DNA from 3 places in the Streptomyces sp. NPDC088766 genome. Region 1 is predicted to be linked to each of the others. Evidence: riboswitches for the same ligand, from Rfam matches in the RefSeq annotation. Region 1 holds a riboswitch; each other region holds the start of a gene.
What was found. Region 1 has a riboswitch for S-adenosylmethionine ahead of thrC (threonine synthase). Riboswitches for the same ligand answer to the same signal wherever they lie in the genome.
Positions count from the first base shown of each region.

Region 1 (4,372 bases):
CCTCACGGGACAGCACCAGGGCGCAGCCCCCGTCCGAGACGATCGGGACCTCCTTGGCGACCAGGTTCATGCCGTCGCGGATGGGGTTGACCAGGGCCACGTCGGCGAGGCGGTACGCGGCCAGCGAGCGGGCGAAGTCGTCCTTCACGTGCAGGACGACCGGGGTCCAGCCGGGTGTGCCGTACCGCTCGTTGATCTCCTGTGCCAGCCGCTGCACCTCGGCCGTGTAGTCGCGGTAGACGGCGAGGTCCTGGCGGGAGGGGTAGGCGAACGCCACGTGGACGACGCGCTCGCGCCACTCGGGGTGGTCGTCGAGGAGCTGCCGGTAGGCCAGCAGGCCGCGCACGATGTTCTTCGACAGCTCGGTGCGGTCGACGCGCACGATGGTCCTGCGGCCCTCGCCGATCTCCTCGCGCAGGGCGACGATGCGCTCCTCGACGTCGCTCTCGTGGGAGCGGGCGCGCAGGAAGTCGGCGTCGGCGCCGAGGCCGTGCACCCCGATCTCCGTGCTGCCGGGGCCGCCCACGAACTCCGCGCAGCACGCGGTGAAGGCGTCCGCCCAGCGCCTGGTCAGGAAGCCCAGGCGGTCCGCGCCGAGCATGCCGCGCAGCAGCTGCGCGCGGATGTCGGAGGGGAGCAGCGCGAAGTAGTCCACCGGCGCCCACGGCGTGTGCGAGAAGTGGCCGATGCGCAGGTCGGGCCGCAGCTCGCGGAGCATGCCCGGGACCAGACAGAGGTGGTAGTCCTGCACCAGGACCGCCGCGCCCCGGCCGGCCTCCTCGGCGAGCGCCTCCGCGAACGCGCGGTTGTACGTCTCGTACGACGCCCACTGGCGCCGGAACTCCGCGTCGAAGACGGGCTCCAGCGGGGTCTGGTACAGCAGGTGGTGGATGAACCAGAGCACGGAGTTGGCGATGCCGTTGTACGCGTCGGCGTGCACGTCGGCCGGGATGTCGAGCATCCGGACGCCGTCCTCGCCGACCCCGCGCCGTACCGCTTCGCGGTCGTCGTCGGAGAGCGCCGAGCACACCCACAGGGCGCCCGCGTCCGGCCCGATCGCCGACAGGCCCGAGACCAGCCCGCCACCGCCTCTTCTGGCGTGCAGCGAACCGTCCTCGCGCACCTGGTAGGAGACCGGGCCGCGGTTGGACGCGACCAGCACCTGAGCACCCTCAGCAACAGCAGCACGCGTGGAAGCCATACGCCACAACCTAGCCCGGTCCGTAAACGCTCAAACGTACGGATGCGGTCCGTGGACGGGTCATGTCCGGCCGTATACGGCCGCCGGACCGGGTCACGCGGTCGTGCCCGGCCGGCCGTACGCACGGCCCGTCAGGCGACCTTGCGTTCCGCGTACTCGGCGATCTCCGCCATCGGCGGCCGTTCCTCGGTGTCCACGGAGTAGGTGCGCGGCTCGAAGCCGTCCGCGCTCCGTTCGAACTGGGTGAGGGCGGGGCGGATCAGGTGCCCGCGGGCCAGCCGGAGCTGCGCGGTGCGGTAGATCGCCGCCGCCATCCTGCCGAGCGCCTGCCCGTCCTGGTGACGGTGCTTGCGGACGCCGACGTCGACCTGGGCGAGGGCGTCCAGGCCGACCAGGTGCAGGGCGTCGACGAGCATGCCCAGCTCCACGCCGTAGCCGACGGGGAACGGGAGCTGTTCCAGCAGGCTGCGGCGGGCCGCGTACTCGCCGCCGAGCGGCTGCACGAAGCCGGCCAGCTGCGGCCAGTGCATGTTGAGCAGGGGGCGGGCCATGAGTTCGGTGACCCGGCCGCCCTGGCCCGCCGTCCTGCCGGAGCCGGGCGAATGCAGCTCGGTGCCCAGCGGACGGTCGTACATCGCCTTGACCAGGTCCACGCCGGGGTCGGTGAGCAGCGGGCCCACGATCCCCGAGACGAAGTCGGAGGAGAACTCCCTGAGGTCCGCGTCGATGAAACAGACGATGTCCCCGGTCGTCACGAGCAGCGACCGCCACAGCACCTCGCCCTTGCCGGGCACGGCGGGTATCCGGGGCAGGATCTCGTCCCGGTGGACGACGCGCGCCCCGGCCGCCGCGGCGACCTGCGACGTACGGTCGGTGGAGCCCGAGTCGACGACGACGATCTCGTCGACGAGGGGGACCTGCCGCATCAGGTCGTGGCGGATGACCGCGACGATGTCACCGACCGTCTCCTCCTCGTTCAGGGCGGGCAGCACCACCGACACCGACTGGCCCGAGGCGCGCTTCGCGGCCAGGACGCGGTGCAGCGGGCGGTCGGTCACGGACCAGGAGCGGGTGGCCAGCCAGGCCTCGGCTTCTTTCAGCACGGTCTGCGGCTCCTCACTGTCGTGATCACACGCGGTGCACGTGGGGTGACCGTGTGATCCATCTCGCGGTTCGGACGTCTGTCTCAACTGTCCTGGCCTTCGGTTACAGTCTTGAACAACGCGGATGACCATCGCATGTCCGAGGTGGCCGCTGTTCACAACTTCATACCGCTCATCCAGAGGGGCAGAGGGATACGGCCCGATGAAGCCCCGGCAACCCTCCAGCCGCGCGCGCCGCCAGGCGTGAACGCCAACGCGTCACGTCGATGTGGCGAGGCTCCCGGCTAGGGAAGGTGCCAAATCCGTCTCACGGCGAGATGCGTCGTGAGGAAGATGAGGAGAAAGGGCCTCGCCTCACATGGCTGCGCAGACAGTTGCAAGCACCACGAACTCCGTCGATCTCGGTCCCGCCGCGGCGCTCTCCTGCCGCGAGTGCGGACACCGCGTGCCCCTCGGCCCGGTCTTCGCCTGCGAGGAGTGTTTCGGCCCGCTCGAGATCGCGTACGACTTCTCGGCCTACGAGACCGAGGAACTCCGCAAGCGCATCGAGGCGGGCCCCGCGAACATCTGGCGCTACGCGCCGCTGCTGCCGGTCCCGGCCGACGTGGCGGAGAAGCCGAACATCAACCCCGGCTGGACCAAGCTCGTCCAGGCCGACAACCTGGCCCGCGAGCTGGGCGTCGACGCCGGCAAGCTGTTCGTCAAGGACGACTCCGGCAACCCGACGCACTCCTTCAAGGACCGTGTCGTCGCCCAGGCCATCGAGGCCGCCCGCGCCTTCGGCTTCACCACCCTGTCCTGCTCCTCCACGGGCAACCTGGCCGGTGCCGTCGGCGCCGCCGCCGCCCGCGCCGGTTTCCGCTCCTGTGTGTTCATCCCGCACGACCTGGAGCAGGGCAAGGTCGTCATGGCCGCGATCTACGGCGGCGAACTCGTCGGCATCGAGGGCAACTACGACGACGTGAACCGGTTCTGCTCCGAGCTGATCGGCGACCCGGCCGGCGAGGGCTGGGGCTTCGTCAACGTCAACCTGCGGCCGTACTACGCCGAGGGCTCCAAGACGCTGGCGTACGAGATCTGCGAGCAGCTCGGCTGGCGGCTCCCCGACCAGCTCGTCGTGCCGATCGCCTCCGGCTCGCAGCTCACGAAGATCGACAAGGGGCTGCAGGAGCTGATCAAGCTCGGTCTCGTCGAGGACAGGCCGTACAAGATCTTCGGTGCGCAGGCCGAGGGCTGCTCGCCGGTGTCCGTCGCCTACAAGGCGGGTCATGACGTGGTCCGGCCGCAGAAGCCGGACACCATCGCCAAGTCCCTCGCCATCGGCAACCCGGCGGACGGGCCCTACGTCCTGGACATCGCGCGCCGTACCGGCGGCGCGGTGGAGGACGTGGACGACGAGCAGGTGGTCGACGCGATCAAGCTGCTGGCGCGGACCGAGGGCATCTTCGCGGAGACCGCCGGCGGCGTGACGGTCGGTGTGACGAGGAAGCTGATCGAGAACGGTCTCCTGGACCCGACGAAGACCACCGTCGTCCTCAACACGGGGGACGGTCTCAAGACCCTCGACGCGGTGGCCGGCACCGGCCTGACCGCCACCATCCGCCCCAACCTGGACTCCTTCCGAGAGGCTGGCCTCGCATGAGCGTGACCGTCCGCATCCCGACCATCCTGCGCACCTACACCGGTGGCAAGGCCGAGGTCCCGGCCGAGGGCGCGACCCTCGGCGAGGTCATCACCGACCTGGAGAAGAACCACACCGGCATCGCCGCCCGCGTCCTGGACGACCAGGGCAAGCTGCGCCGGTTCGTCAACGTGTACGTCAACGACGACGACGTGCGCTTCGAGCAGGGGCTTGACACGGCGACCCCGGACGGCGCCGGCGTCTCCATCATCCCGGCCGTGGCCGGCGGCTGACCGGTGCCCGTACCCGTCGGTAGTACCTGCCGGTAGTAACCGTCGGTAACAGTAATTACCGAGAGTTCATCCAATTGCCCCCTCCGCGAGAGAAGCGGAGGGGGCAATTCAGTGTGGTTGAGCGCGGTAGAGTTGGGGAACGCGTCGCCCATCG
Region 1 covers NZ_JBIVKQ010000010.1:161,174-165,545, forward strand. Annotated here, with positions in the region: gene ACIP5W_RS16675 (trehalose-6-phosphate synthase) at 1-1,201, opposite strand, end outside; gene ACIP5W_RS16680 (glucosyl-3-phosphoglycerate synthase) at 1,333-2,304, opposite strand; SAM riboswitch class I at 2,474-2,644, shown strand; gene thrC (threonine synthase) at 2,663-3,946, shown strand; gene ACIP5W_RS16690 (MoaD/ThiS family protein) at 3,943-4,218, shown strand.

Region 2 (4,372 bases), on a different contig from region 1:
GGCTGGTTCGTGGCCGCGTTGGCGAACCACGTGACGGACAGCCTCAGTCTGCCGCCGTTCTTCGTCCGGATGCCGTCGCTGCCCGTCTTCCAGCCGGCCGAGTCCAGCAGGGACTTCGCCCTCGCCGCGTCGTGGGCCAGCTCCGGGCCGAGGTCGGCGTAGTCCGGTGTGGTGTGCGCCAGGATGCTGGTGGCCGGCTGCGTACCGGTCGGGAACACGGCGTCGACGATCTGCTGCCGGTCGATGGCGAACAGGATCGCCTGACGCACCTTCACGTCCTTGAGCAGCGGCCGGGAGTTGTTCAGCCCCAGGTGGAACACGTTGCCCGGGTTGGCCCGCCGCAGCAGGTCCACGTGAGCGCCCTTGAGCGCCGCCTCGTCGGCCTTGCCCACGCTGCTGATCGCGTCCACCTGACCGGACTGGAGGCTGCCGGTGCGCACCCCTGCCTCGGGCACCACCTTGAACACCAGCTTGTCGAGGTACGCCGCGCCCTTCTTGGTCCACAGCGAGGAACCCCAGTCGTAATCGGCGCGCTTGGCCAAGGTGATCGACTGGTTCTGCACGTACTGCTTCAGCGTGAACGGGCCGCTGCCGGCGATTCCCCGGCTGCACTTCTGCTGCGGGGACCTCTTCACGCTCGCCGACGACTCGATGCCCAGTGAGAACGTGGAAGTGGCCTGCAGGAACTGGGCGTTGGGCTGCTTGAACTTCACCCGCACGGTGAGCGGGCCGACCACGGAGGTGCTTTCCACGCCGCTCAGGTACCCCTGGGCCAGGCCCCCCAGGGCGCCCAGCTTCGGTACCGCGTCGAAGTTGTCCTTGACCACCTGCGCGGTCAGCGGTGTCCCGTCGCTGAAGGTGACACCGGATCTGAGGTGGAAGGTGAAGGTCGTCGTGTCCGGGCTGATGTCCCAGCTCTTCGCCAGCCACGGCACGATCCTGCCGGTCCCGGGGTCCTGGTCGGTCAGGGAGTCGACGATCTGGCGCAGCGAGTAGACGGTGTCGTTGCTGGCGACCTGCTGCGGATCCACGCAGCCGGCGTCGGAGCCCACCGCGAAGGTCAGTGTGCCGCCGGACCGGGCCCGGCCGCTGTCGTTGCTCGAACCGCTGCCGCCGCCGGACGAGCATGCGGTCAGCAGCACACTGGTTGTCAGGAGCGCGGTCAGTGCCGCCCGTCGGGCAGGGCGGGAATCCGGATGCGGTATCACGGAATGATTTCTCCTACTCGAAAGCCGTCACGCACGTTTCCGTGCGGACATGGAGAGGCGTGGACGGTGTCGCTCCCGGGAAAGAGCGACACGGTCAAAGGGCGTGGGGCGGGGAAGGATCAGGAGGTTGCCGCGGGCGTCAGAGGCAGCGGTGAACGTCCTCGGACAGCCGACGGGACTCGGTCAGCCACGACACAGGCAAGTGGTGATGCGCTGCAGGTCGATGTGGCGTCGGCGGGAGAATCGGGAGAGAGCCGCCACGGCCGTGATGGAGGGACTCGAGACGCTGCTGTGCCGCACGCTCATTCCTCCGTGGTCCAGGCCCTGTCACGGGGCCACGCGCTTGCCGGGTGGGCGACCCGGCCGGGCTTTCACCTGGAGCACCCCACCGCGTCGGAGGGTTGCCGGTCAGCAAGCCAGGGCTTCACGCTGACACTCAATGCCACTTGAAACTTTACCGATCGCCGCCGTGATCCGTCAATGGAGCCGGCCGCAGTCCGAGCCGCGTCGGTCGGCGGTCGCAGGAGGCCGGGCCGCGTGATCGAGATCGTCGAAGGTGACCGCCGCATCGGACGCGACCGGTGCGGCGAGGTGTGCCCGACGTGCGTGTTCGACAGGGCCCCGACGGTGTTCCGGTGATCGCGCGACGGGACAACTGCCGGACCTGCTTGCGGCGTGAGGCGTACTGACCGGCCGACCCGCTGTTCGTCGCACCACCGGTGACGCGGTCCCTTCCGGCTCGTGCTTCCGCGATGCGGCGGAACTCGACGAGTCCGGCCTGCTCGGCGGGTACCGGCGCGCACCCGGCTGCGGCAGGGGAAGGGCGCTCGGTGCCCGTACCGCGGTCGGGACCGGTCGCCGACACCGGTGACCCCGTCCACGGCGGCGGCCGCCGCCCGGCCACGACCGGCATCGGCCTCATCGCCGTCACGTCGGCGAGACGCTCTACGCTCTCCTCGGGGCACGAGCCGGGGTCCGCATCGGCTGACACGCGCGCAGGGGGAACCGGGTGGAGTGGGGACTGGGAGCGGCCGGCGTCGTGGTCGGCCTGCTGATCGCCGTGGTGACCGCCCCGGCCGGGGTGTCCGGAGCCGTCTTCCTGCTGCCGGTGCAACTGAGCGTGTTCGCTGTCCCCGACCCGGCCGTCACCCCCACGAACCTTCTCTACAACGTCGTAGCAGGGCCAGGTGCCCTCCTGCGCTACCGGCGTGCCGGTGCCCTGCGAGGCCCGCTCGTCCGCCGGCTGGTGACGGGCACGCTCCCCGGCGTGGTCCTCGGCGCGTTCATCCGCGTCTTCGCCCTGCCGGGCCCCCACGTCTTCCGGCTCCTGATCGCCGCCCTGATGCTGCCGCTCGGCCTCTGGCTGATCACCGGGACACTCCGCCCCGCGCACCTGGAGAGCCCGCGCCCCGAGCCCGCGCCCCGGACGGTCACCGGCCTCGCGCTCGCCGTCGGGGTGGTGGGCGGGATCTACGGCATCGGCGGTGGCTCGATCCTCGGCCCCGTCCTGGCCGGCCGCGGGGTCCCTGTCGCCAAGGTCGCCCCCGCCGCGCTCGCCTCCACCTTCGCCACGTCCGTCGTCGGAGCCTCCACCTACGCGCTGCTGTCCCTGGCCCGAACCGGCAGCATCGCCCCCGACTGGTCCCTCGGCCTGGCCTGCGGCCTCGGCGGCCTCATCGGCGGCTACCTGGGTGCCCGCCTCCAGCCCCGTCTGCCCGAAACGCTCCTCCGTCTGCTGCTGGGCACCCTCGCCACCGCCCTCGGCGCCCTCTACGCGATCGACGCGCTCAGCTGACCCCCGCGACGGGCGGGGTCCCCCGCCGAAGGCCGCAGGGGGGAACCGCCACTGACGGCGAACCCGGGCTGTCGCTCCCCGCGCGGCGGACCGGGCCGGCACACCGTGGAACACGTGCGGCCGGGGCCGTCTCCTGCGCGCACAGCGCGGCCGGCTCCGCCGTGGGGGTGATGCCCGCCTCCGCGGAGCCGGTGCCGTGCGCCGGGGGCGGCGCGGCGGGGCGGCGCTGCCGGGCGGGTGTCCGTGGCGGGCGCGATCCGCTGGTTCAGCGGGTGACCAGCAGGCCCCGGCCGCGCAGCACCCACCGTTCCAGCGGGCTGAAGATCAGCAGGTCGATGGCGATGCCGACGAGCAGGATCAGGAAGATGGCCAGGAACACCTGCGACATGCTGGAGTTGTTCCGCCCGTTCTCCAGCAACTGGCCGAGGCCGACGCCCAGATCGGGCGAGGAGGCGATGATCTCGGCGGCCATCAGCGACCGCCAGGAGAACGCCCAGCCCTGCTTCAGCCCCGCCAGGTAGCCGGGCAGCGCCCCGGGCATCACGATGTGCCAGGCCCCGCGCAGCCCGGTCGCGCCCAGTGTCCGGCCGGCGCGCAGGAACAGCGGGGGGATCTGGTCGATGCCCGCGACGAGGCCGTTGGCGATGGAGGGGACCGCGCCGAGCAGGATCACGGCGTACATCATCGAGTCGTTCAGGCCCACCCAGATCACGGCGGGGGGCACCCAGGCCACCGACGGCAGCGACTGCAGGCCGGACAGGATCGGGCCGATCGCCGCCCGGACGAAGGCGACCCGGGCGACCAGCAGGCCGAGCGGCGTACCGATGACGAGGGCCATCAGGAAGCCGAGCAGACCGCGCGAGACGCTGGTCCAGATGTAGTCGAGCAGCGTGCCCTGCCGCCAGGCGGCGGTCACCTCGTCCCCCACCGCCGACGGCGGGGGCAGCTTGTAGGCGGGGGCGATCTCGGCCCACACCAGCAGCTGCCAGACCACCAGCACCAGTGCGACGGCGGTGACGGGCGGCAGCACCTTGCGTGTCAGCGTCTCGCGCAGCGGCGTACGACCGGTCCGTACGGAGTCCAGCGCGTCGAGCCCGGCCTCCAGACCCGTCAGGTCACGGGGATCTTGGGGCTCCCCGGTTGCGGGAGAGCCGCCCTTCGCGATGTCGACGCCGGTGTCAGTGCCGGCCATGGCGGCGGATCTCCTCACGCAGTTCCTCGGTGATCTCGAGGGACAACCGGGCGACCGCGCTGTCCTCGATGCGGCGCGGCTGCGGGATGCCGACGGTCCATTCCCGGGCGATGCGCCCCGGCCGTGAGGACAGCAGCACCACCCGCTGCGCCAGCTTCACCGCCTCCCGCACGTTGT
Region 2 covers NZ_JBIVKQ010000032.1:21,298-25,669, forward strand. Annotated here, with positions in the region: gene ACIP5W_RS31965 (ABC transporter substrate-binding protein) at 1-1,208, opposite strand, end outside; gene ACIP5W_RS31970 (putative leader peptide) at 1,392-1,514, opposite strand; SAM riboswitch class IV at 1,543-1,652, opposite strand; gene ACIP5W_RS31975 (TSUP family transporter) at 2,218-3,003, shown strand; gene ACIP5W_RS31980 (ABC transporter permease) at 3,269-4,195, opposite strand; gene ACIP5W_RS31985 (ABC transporter ATP-binding protein) at 4,182-4,372, opposite strand, start outside.
Region 2: linked by a shared signal. The riboswitch ahead of ACIP5W_RS31970 (putative leader peptide) and the one ahead of thrC (threonine synthase) in region 1 are both predicted to bind S-adenosylmethionine.

Region 3 (4,372 bases), on a different contig from region 1:
GGGGACCCCCATCCTCAGGAGCCGGCGCCCGGCCTGTCCACCAGTTCCACCTGATCCACGGCGTTGCACCAACGGCACCGCACCGACTCGATGGTCTCACTGACCACCTCGCGCTCCTCCACCTTCGCCTCACCGGCGAGATCGAGGTGGACGTACTCGACGACCTTCGACGAGCGCGTCACGTCGAACCGCGTGAGGTTGCCGCAGAGGGTGCAGCGCCACCGCGTCGTGGCGGTCGGCAGGGGAACCGTCATCGTGACTGTCCGCTTCCTTCTAGTGTCCGTCTTCCGGGACCGGGGCGCGCCGAAGGCTCCCCGGAGCATGTGGCTCGTAACCCTACGGCCTGGCGGGTCCTCGCCGCCCGTCCGTCCACGGCGGCGAGGCGGTACGGCCCGGTACGCCCCGTTGCGTCATGCTCTGTAGCCATGATCAGCGACTGGAGCGGGCCCCTGGGCCGAGCCGTCCGGCACCCCGTGGCGCCCGTGACGTACGCACTGATGGCCCTGTGCTGCCTGATCTTCGTGATCGGCCCGGCCTCGGGCCTCGACCCGGTGTACGGCACCGGCGAGGAGGCGGCGCTCGCGCAGCGCGCCTACTTCCGCCGGTGGGGCGTGATCCCCGCGGACGTGTTCGACGGCTTGCCGCGGTCCGCCCTCACCCCCTTCACGGCCCTGTTCGTCCACGGCAGCTGGGTGCACCTGCTGGGCAACATGCTCTTCCTCTACGTCTTCGGGGCGATGACCGAGCACCGGATGGGCCGCGTCGAGTTCACGCTCTTCTACCTCGGCTGCGGCGCCCTGGCACTGCTGGGGTACGCCGCCGCCAACGCCGGCTCGGGGCAGTCCCTGGTCGGCGCCTCCGGGGCGATCTCGGCGGTTCTCGGCGCATTCCTGTACCTGTTCCCCCGGGCCCGCGTCACCAGTCTCCTGCCGTTCCTCTTCTTCCTGCCGCTGCGCTTCCCGGCCTGGGTCGTGCTGCCCTTCTGGGCGGCGCTGCAGTGGGTGGCGGCGGGGCGGGCCGGACCGGGGCCGGGCGTGGCGTACCTGGCGCACCTGGTGGGCTTCGGGCTGGGCTTCGGCTACGCGTGGGCCCGGTTCACCCGGCCCACCCGTGCCGCGGCAGGCGGCGTCCGCCCGTGAAGGAGCGGCGTCCGGTGCGTGCTCCCGGCGTGCCGGCCGGAAGCCCTCGTACGGAATGCACCCGGGCTTTCGGCCGGTGCGGCGAGAGAGCGTGCAGGGCGTCGCGACGGGGCGAACGTCGCCTGCCGCGGCACTAGAGTGAGCAGCAGCCCAGCTCCGGCCCCCGAGGGAGAGAACCAGCCGTGATCACCGCGATCGTCCTCATCAAGACCAGCGTGGACCGGATCCCCGAGATCGCGGAGTCGATCGCTTCGCTGGAGTCCGTGAGCGAGGTGTTCTCCGTGACCGGCACCTACGACCTGATCGCCATGGTGCGGGTGCGGCAGCACGAGGACCTCGCCGAGGTGATCCCGGGGCGGATCAGCAAGATTCCGGGCGTGGAGGCGACGGACACGCACGTGGCGTTCCGCACCTACTCGCAGCACGACCTCGAGGCCGCGTTCGCCATCGGGCTGGACTCCTGACCGTCCGGCGCACCGCCCGCGGCGGGCGGGGCCCGTCTACACCGCCGGGACGCAGCGGCCGCCCTCCGTGCGGTAGCGCCACTTCGCACCCTCGGTCACCAGTTCCCGCACCGCCGCCACGAAGCGGTCGACGTGCTCGTCGGGGGTGCCCGCGCCGAAGCTCACGCGGATCGCGTTGAGGGACTTCTCGCCGGGGGCCGCCTCGGGGGCGCCGCACTCGCCCTGGCTGTGGGGGGCACCGCCGAGGAGGGTGCGCACCAGGGGGTGGGCGCAGAAGAGGCCGTCGCGGACGCCGATGCCGTACTCGGCGGAGAGCGCGGCGGCGAGGTGGGAGCTGTTCCAGCCGTCCACGACGAAGGAGATCACGCCGACCCGCGGCGCGTCGTCGCCGAAGAGGGACAGGATCCGCACCTCGGGGACCTCCGCGAGGCCGGTGCGGACCTTCTCCACGAGGTACTGCTCGCGGGCCACCAGGGTGTCGAAGCCCGCCTCGGTGAGCGCCTTGCAGGCGGAGGCGACGGCGTAGGCCCCGATGACGTTCGGGGAGCCGGCCTCGTGCCGGGCGGCGCTCTCGTGCCACTCCACCTCCACTCCCCCGTCCGCGCGCCGGGTCACCTTGCGGCTGGCGCCGCCACCGGCGAGGTACGGCTCGGCCGCCCGCAGCCAGTCGGCGCGGCCGGCCAGCACGCCGGAGCCGAAGGGGGCGTACAGCTTGTGGCCGGAGAAGGCGACCCAGTCGACGTCGAGGTCGCGGACGGACACCGGGTGGTGGGGGGCGAGCTGGGCGGCGTCCAGGACGATCCGGGCACCGTGGGCGTGGGCCGCGGCGGCCAGCTCGCGCACGGGCCACAGCTCGCCGGTGACGTTGGAGGCGCCGGTGACGCAGACCAGGGCCGGGCCGTGCGGTTCCCGGTCGGCGAGGGCCCGCTCCAGGGCGGCCACGGCCTGCCGCGGGGTGCGGGGGGCGTCGAGGCAGGTGACCCGGGCGTTCTTCCAGGGCAGCAGCGCGGCGTGGTGCTCGGTCTCGAAGACGAAGACCTGGCAGTCGGCGGGAAGGGCGGCGGCGAGGAGGTTGAGGGAGTCGGTGGTGGAGCGGGTGAAGACGAGCTGGTCGTCGGGCCGGCAGTCGAGGAAGTCGGCGACCGTGCGGCGGGCGTTCTCGAAGAGGTCGGTGGAGAGCTGGGAGAGGTGTCCGGCGCCGCGGTGGACGCTGCCGTAGTAGGGGGCGTAGGCGGCCACGTCGTCCCAGACACGCTGGAGGGCGGGCGCGCTGGCGGCGTAGTCCAGGGCCGCGTAGCCGACCTCGCCGCCGGTGACGAGCGGGACGGTGACATCCCGTCCCAGAACGGGCAGGGGGGCGCAAACGGTCGGGGCGACGGCAGCGGTGGAGACGGACATGACGGAACTCCCGTGAGAGGCAGAGGGATTCACCACGCGAGCGGCCGGGTTCTTCCGTTCGGATCAGGCCGGATCAGGGAGCGGGGCCCGCGGGCCCGGCATGATCCGCACGAGAGGCCCTGGGGCTCGAGCGCGGGAAAAGGTGAAGGAGGGATGCGGAGGCGGGGCTCTGCGGCCCTATCGCATTCGCTTGCTCACGGAAGGCTCCTCGACGACCAGGACCCCTGGTGTGACGAGGGGTCCGCGCTTGCCGTGGACCTTTGTGTCCACAGCCTGGTCTTCACCCGGGGCACCCCGCCACGGACGGAGGGTTGCCGGACAGTCGGCCGGGGCCTCATGACTGTCACTCATGACCTGGTACGGCATCCTGCCACACGATCACCGGCGCGCAAGGCGCGGTCCATTTCCTGAGACACCAGGGGCCGGGACCGCGCCTCGCCGGCCGTTGTCCCGGCTCAGGCGTGGGTGGCCGCCGCCCAGCGCTCCAGCGTCCGCTTCGCCGCCCCCGAGTCGAGGGACTCCGCGGCCCTGGCCATACCGGCGCGGAGCTGCTCGGCGAGCGGTGCCCCGGTCGGCTCCAGGGCGACCAGGGCGGCCGCCGAGTTCAGCAGGACGGCGTCGCGGACGGGGCCCGTCCCGCCGTCCAGCAGCCTGCGCGCCACCTCGGCGTTGTAGGAGGCGTCGGCACCCCGCAGGGCCTCGACGGGAACGAGGTCGAGGCCGACGTCGCGCGGGTCGAAGGACTCCTCGGTCACCTTGCCCTCCCGCACGACCCAGACCCGGGAGGTGGAGGTCGTCGTCAGCTCGTCGAGGCCGTCGTCGCCGCGGAACACCAGCGAGGAGTGGCCGCGTTCGGCGAAGACACCGGCGACGATCGGCGCCATGCGCAGGTCCGCCACACCGACCGCCTGGGCCCGGACCCTGGCCGGGTTGGTCAGCGGGCCGAGGACGTTGAACACCGTGCGGATGCCCAGCTGGCCGCGCGCGGCACCCGCGTGACGCAGCGCCGGGTGGAACTTGACGGCGAAGCAGAAGGTGATGCCCGCCTCCTCGGCGACCTCGGCCACCCGCCGCGGGGTCAGGTCGAGGCGGACACCGAGCTTCTCCAGGACGTCCGAGGCACCGGAGGCGGAGGACGCGGCCCGGTTGCCGTGCTTGACGACCTTGACGCCCGTGCCGGCGACGACGATCGAGGACATCGTGGAGATGTTGACCGTCTTCGCGCCGTCGCCGCCCGTGCCGACGATGTCGACCGCCGGGCCGGGCACCTCGATGACGTTCGCGTGCTCGTACATCGCGCGGACGAGTCCGTTGATCTCCTCGACGGTCTCGCCCTTGGCGCGCAGCGCCACCACGAAGCCGGCGATCTGC
Region 3 covers NZ_JBIVKQ010000013.1:79,051-83,422, reverse strand. Annotated here, with positions in the region: gene ACIP5W_RS19585 (hypothetical protein) at 15-254, opposite strand; gene ACIP5W_RS19580 (rhomboid family intramembrane serine protease) at 426-1,139, shown strand; gene ACIP5W_RS19575 (Lrp/AsnC family transcriptional regulator) at 1,322-1,603, shown strand; gene ACIP5W_RS19570 (aminotransferase class V-fold PLP-dependent enzyme) at 1,640-3,001, opposite strand; SAM riboswitch class IV at 3,240-3,356, opposite strand; gene trpD (anthranilate phosphoribosyltransferase) at 3,457-4,372, opposite strand, start outside.
Region 3: linked by a shared signal. The riboswitch ahead of ACIP5W_RS19570 (aminotransferase class V-fold PLP-dependent enzyme) and the one ahead of thrC (threonine synthase) in region 1 are both predicted to bind S-adenosylmethionine.